DNA from 2 places in the Buttiauxella cochleicola genome. Region 2 is predicted to be linked to the other one. Evidence: predicted binding sites of a transcription regulator. Region 2 holds the regulator's gene; the other holds the start of a gene.
The links. The regulator LexA, encoded in region 2, represses DNA repair genes until DNA is damaged. The targets are predictions, from matches to a motif close to TNCTGTATGTACATACAGNA.
Positions count from the first base shown of each region.

Region 1 (3,170 bases), on a different contig from region 2:
AGTGTTTCTACCGCAATTGAGAAGAACATCGCAAAGTAGATGTAACCTTTCGGCACATGAATATCGAAGCCTTCAAGAATCAGCGTAAAACCGACCAGCAACAAGAATGACAGCGCCAGCATTTTCACCGAAGGGTGGCGTTCTACAAAATCACCAATCGATTTTGCAGCAAACATCATCACCATTACGGCAATCACCACAGCAGCCATCATAATAAACAGATGATCGGACAGGCCAACGGCTGTAATGACGGAATCCAGACTGAAGATAATATCCAGCAGCATTATCTGCACAATTGCGCCAAAGAAGGAGTGAACGTTGGTTTTTATTCCTTCCTCTTCACCTTCAATGGACTCGTGAATCTCTTTGCTCGCTTTCCAGATTAAGAACACGCCACCTAATGTCAAAATGAGGTCTCGTGCCGAGAACGCATGGCCCATCACGGAAAACAGAGGGTGAATTAAGTGCGTCATCCAGGCGATAGACGCCAGTAACACCAAACGCATAATCATCGCAGCCCCCAGTCCCAGGCGGCGCGCTTTGGCTTGCTGCGCTTTAGGCAGCTTCGCCACAACAAGTGAGAGGAAGATGATATTGTCGATACCCAGAACGATTTCCAGAATCGTCAGTGTCCCTAGCGCCATCCACGCGTTAGGATCGGTAACCCATGCAAACAACATTTAAAGCCCTGCCAGAAATTATAAAACGCCAATTATAAACGCGAGCTGAACGCAGGACACAAATTAATTGGTGCTACAACGAGAAATGATTAGCCAGTAAAGCGGCGGTAAAGTTCTTTTTCAGATAAAAACCGCGCGGGAGCGTAAGAATTGGCGCGCCATCAGCACCGAATGCATTGGTTAGCGCTTTGCTATTGGCGGCTTTGGGGCGTAACTGCAACACTTCTCCGTGTCGTGCGGTGATGCGCTCAACCTGGCCGAGCACAATCAAATCCATTAACTCTTCCCAATCCTGACGCAACTGCTGCTCTTCTTCCTCGGAAGGAGCCCACAGCAAAGGCGTGCCGATATGACGCTCAGCAAGAGGAATTTGCCGCTCTCCTTCAACCGGAACCCACAGAACCCGTTTTAATTTGTGGCGCACATGGCTGGTTTCCCACGTCACCCCTGTGTTACCGGTGAGCGGGGCCACGCAAACAAAAGTAGTTTCCAACGGGCGGCCAAATCTATCCACAGGAATAGTTTTCAGCTCAATTCCTAATGCTGCGAAATCTTGTTCAGGTTTGCTACCAGCACTGGCACCCAGCCATAGTTCAAGCAAAACACCGATCCAGCCTTTGTCGCGCTTGAGATCCTTTGGGATCGGCAATCTGGCTAAAGCTGCCAGTTCACCTAGCGTATAGCCAGCCAGCTTCTGAGCTTGAGTCAGTAATATCTGTTCGTTTTCTGGAGGGTTAAGTAAGGGACTGAGTGTTTGCATGTTATCTTGTTACTGGCTGTTCAAAAAGTAAGCGTAATTATCCCGCGATATAAAGATAGTTTAGCGTGCCGGGGATAAGAATGACAATGCACTGATTTTTAATAACTTTTAAGATTAAAACTTATCGTTTTTTAATTTGGAAAAAACCTTTTCCCATTCTGGTCACCGGGAGTGAACAGGATCTTACACCGGGTTATCCACAGAAAAATGGGATAAGTGATAAAAAAGCTCACTACTGGTTCGATTTACAGCCTTGACTGGGGGTTAAACCCATTTTTTCACCAGATTGTGACTAACTTGTTGGCACAATCTGTGGATAAAAACGTCATTGGTCGATCTTTCATCAGTGTGAGATCTTCATGTGTGATGATCGTCACACTACTGAGCTGTAAGTTATTCATTATATCTTTATTGTATTGAATATATTGATTATTTTATTTCATATTTTTAATGGGTTTCAGGAGTTATCCTAAGTTGTCCCGAGTGTATAAGGTAGTTCTTCACAGTTATATCCACAGAAAAAGTGAATAAACTGCGAGGCCCATCCACGTTAATGTTTATAACTCGGTCATATTTTGTGAGTTATTCAAATGTTATTCCTTCTGAGAACCGTTACACAGTGGTTTACCGTCTAGCGCTTGTATGAAACAATCGCCCTAATCTAAGTTTGTTTTGAGGTAGTCCGGTGATCGATGATGATGGCTACCGCCCGAATGTTGGTATCGTAATCTGTAATCGGCAGGGTCAGGTAATGTGGGCCAGGCGTTTTGGTCAACATTCCTGGCAGTTTCCGCAAGGTGGCATCAATCCTGGCGAATCCCCGGAACAGGCAATGTACCGGGAGCTTTTCGAGGAAGTGGGTTTACAGCGAAAAGATGTCCGAATACTCGCCTCGACCCGAAACTGGTTACGTTACAAGTTACCTAAACGTTTGGTGCGTTGGGACACAAAGCCGGTTTGTATCGGCCAGAAACAAAAATGGTTTCTCTTGCAGTTGATCAGTAGCGATAACGATATCAATATGCAAACCAGTAGTACCCCAGAGTTTGATGGCTGGCGTTGGGTTAGTTATTGGTATCCGGTTCGTCAGGTCGTCTCCTTTAAACGCGATGTGTATCGTCGGGTGATGAAAGAGTTTGCAAGCGTCGTAATGCCGCTACAGGAAGTTGCGCCACCACGTAATAACGCGCCTGCATGGCGACGTAAAAGAGGTTAAGTCACGCGAAAAATGCTTACCCGTCTGCGAGAAATAGTCGAGAAGGTTGCCAGTGCCCCGCGCCTCAATGAGGCGCTGGATATTTTGGTTACAGACATCTGCCTTGCGATGGATACCGAGGTATGCTCGGTTTATCTCGCAGATCATGACAGGCGCTGCTTTTATCTCATGGCAACACGTGGCCTTAAAAAGCCACGTGGTCGCACCATTACACTCGCATTTGATGAAGGCATTGTCGGACTGGTTGGGCGTCTTGCAGAGCCGATAAACCTTGCTGATGCGCAGAAGCACCCAAGTTTTAAATATGTACCTGCAGTAAAAGAAGAACGTTTTCGCGCCTTCCTGGGTGTCCCTATCATCCAGCGTCGCCAGTTGCTGGGTGTGTTGGTAGTACAACAACGTGAGCACCGGCAATATGATGAAAGCGAGGAGTCTTTCCTCGTTACGCTCGCCACACAAATGGCGGCAATCCTCTCTCAATCACAGCTGGCTGCCTTATTTGGTCAATATCGCC
Region 1 is NZ_JAJSOU010000012.1:100,199-103,368, reverse strand. It holds gene LVQ79_RS16610 (TerC family protein) at 1-680, opposite strand, end outside; gene mutH (DNA mismatch repair endonuclease MutH) at 754-1,440, opposite strand; gene rppH (RNA pyrophosphohydrolase) at 2,126-2,656, shown strand; gene ptsP (phosphoenolpyruvate--protein phosphotransferase) at 2,669-3,170, shown strand, end outside.
Region 1: mutH (DNA mismatch repair endonuclease MutH) is a predicted target of LexA. The motif match lies at 1,451-1,470, and genes of this name have one in related genera.

Region 2 (3,170 bases):
CAATCTGCCAGTGGAGATAGCGATCGGCCTGTAGCTGTAATTGGGGAATGGACGTCAGAAGAGAAACAATTTGCTCGCCAAATAGGGCATACACCACGGCAAACATGAGCGCGACTAAACCCGCCTGGCGACAGGCAGCACCCCAAACCTCGAGTAGTTGGCCGCGATTCTTTGCGCCATAAGCTTGCCCGGAATGGGCTTCAACGGCATAGGCAAAACCATCAAGCGCATAAGCGGTAAACGTCAGAAGCGTCATTAATACCGCATTGACGGCGACAATTTCGCTACCTAAGCGCGCACCAAAGATGGTCACTGATGCAAAGCACACTTGCAGTAATAACGAGCGCAACATGATGTCCCGATTGAGCGCCAGTAAGCGCCGAACATTGCCACGCCAGGACTGCTTAATCATCTCAAAGCTGATACCACGCATGCCCATAACCTTCTTCACCATCAGCAATCCGATGAAAAATGTCGCGTATTCAGCAGTGACAGTCGCAAGTGCCGCCCCTTGAACATCAAGGTGCAACCCCATAACCAGCCACACATCCAGTACGATATTCAGAACATTGCCGACTACCAGCAAGATAACCGGAGCTCGTGCGTATTGAACCCCTAACAACCATCCTAGTAGAACCAGGTTGGCAAGCGAGGCTGGCGCACTTAGCCAGCGGATTTCAAGAAAGCGTTGTGCTTGTACGAGCACATCCTGATTGCCACCAACAATTTGTAAAGCGAGTGAAATGAGGGGATCGCGCAGTAAGACAATTGCCACCCCTGCCCCAAGTGCCAGCAATAGTGGTTGCACCAGTGCACGAGCTAACGCTGAGGGATTATTGGCGCCAAAAGCCTGAGCAGTTAAGCCTGTGGTACTCATTCGTAAAAACAGCAGCAACATAAACAGGAAGCTGGTTGCTGTCGCACCAATGGCAACACCGCCCAAGTAAACAGGACTATCCAGATGACCAATCACAGCCGTATCGACAAGGCCAAGCAGCGGAACAGTAATGTTGGAGAAAATCATGGGTAAAGCGAGGCGCCAGAGCGCACGATCCGCTGTGGAGAATAATTGCATGACCTCTCCTGAAGGAGATCAAAGAGAATTAAGGCAGTGATGCGCATTCTAAATGCGCATCACCTAAAGAGATTTTACAGCCAGTCGCCGTTGCGAATAACCCCAACAGCCAGCCCTTCAATTGAGAAGTTATGCTCGCGCAGGTCTACCACGATCGGTTCAAACTCACTGTTTTCTGGCAGCAGATGAACTGTATTGCCCTGTTGTTTTAAGCGCTTAACGGTAACTTCATCATCGATACGCGCGACAACAACCTGGCCATTACGCACATCCTGAGTTTTATGAACCGCAAGCAGGTCGCCATCCATAATGCCGATGTCTTTCATTGACATACCGCTGACGCGCAGCAAGAAGTCGGCATTTGGTTTGAACAGTGAAGGATCAACCTGGTAATGGCCTTCGATATGTTGCTGTGCCAGGAGTGGCTCACCTGCAGCAACACGCCCAACCAGTGGAATACCAGTCACTTCTTCCACCAACAGGCGGATACCACGGGATGCACCAGAAACAATTTCAAGCACACCTTTACGGGCAAGTGCTTTTAAATGCTCTTCAGCGGCGTTCGGAGAACGGAACCCCAGACGTTGAGCAATCTCGGCACGAGTCGGTGGCATGCCGGTCTGGCTGATATGATCCCGAATAAGATCAAACACCTCTTGCTGCCTGGTAGTTAACGCTTTCATTCCGCCCCCTGGGTGTTTATACAGTTATGCTGTGAGTATATACAGTCAAAGGTCAATTTGGAACCACAAATTAAGCAAAAAACCAGGCACTTAACTATTCTGGAAAGATCACCGCAAATGCGACCAAAGCAGCGTGACCCAGGTAATTACTGCGAGGATAATTGAAATTAATACAGCGGCCGAGCCCATATCTTTGGCGCGTCCTGAAAGCTCGTGATAATCAGTGCCAACACGGTCGACAAGTGCCTCAATAGCGCTATTGAGGATCTCGACAATCATGACCAGCACGACTGAGCCGATAAGTAGAATGCGGGTAATGGGATCGACATCTAACCAACATGCGATGGCAATGGCGATAACAGCAGAAACGCCTTCCTGGCGGAAAGCTGCTTCGTTGATCCAGGCTGCTTTGAGCCCTTTCCATGAGTAGCCTGCGGCTTTGATGATACGGGTAAGTCCAGTGGTACTGCTCGCCATTTTAGGAAACCTTTTCAAATTATTTGCATCAATGCTTGTCAAAATTATAACGCCACAGAAATCTGGGTGAGATTCTGATATTCTTGCGGCGAATTTGCATCATTAACCTGAGGCTTTACATCGTTTATGTCAGGCTGGCCAAGAATCTACTACAAATTACTTAATTTACCATTAGGCGTTCTGGTAAAGAGCAAGTCCATTCCGGCAGATCCACAGGCCGAACTGGGCTTAGATCCCACACGCCCAATAATGTACGTTCTGCCTTATAACTCAAAGGCGGACTTATTAACCCTGCGCGCGCAATGCCTCGCGCACAACTTGCCCGACCCTCTCGAGCCGTTAGAGATCGACGGTGCGGTATTGCCGCGCTATGTCTTTATCCATGGCGGCCCGCGTGTGTTCACTTATTACACGCCAAAAGAAGAGTCGATCAAGCTGTTCCATGATTATCTCGACTTGCACCGCAGCAATCCAAATCTGGATGTGCAGATGGTGCCGGTATCGGTGATGTTTGGCCGCTCTCCGGGTCGCGAAAAAGGCGAAGTTAACCCGCCACTGAAGATGCTTAACGGCATTCAGAAATTCTTCGCAGTCTCCTGGCTTGGGCGCGACAGCTTTGTGCGGTTCTCTGCACCTGTTTCGCTGCGCCAGATGGCAACCGATCACGGTACAGACAAAAAAATCGCCCAAAAACTGGCACGCGTGGCGCGTATGCACTTTGCTCGCCAGCGCTTAGCGACTGTTGGCCCGCGTCTGCCGGTACGTCAGGATCTGTTCAATAAGCTTTTGGCTTCAAAAGCTATTGCCCGTGCAGTAGAAGATGAAGCGCGCAGCAAGAAAATCTCCCATGAAAAAGCGCAGCAAAATGCTGTTGCCTTGATGGAAGAGATTGCGGCGAACTTCTCTTATGAAGCCGTTCGTTTGACCGACCGCGT
Region 2 is NZ_JAJSOU010000009.1:38,949-42,118, reverse strand. It holds gene dinF (MATE family efflux transporter DinF) at 1-1,075, opposite strand, end outside; gene lexA (transcriptional repressor LexA) at 1,150-1,758, opposite strand; gene LVQ79_RS13460 (diacylglycerol kinase) at 1,867-2,235, opposite strand; gene plsB (glycerol-3-phosphate 1-O-acyltransferase PlsB) at 2,362-3,170, shown strand, end outside.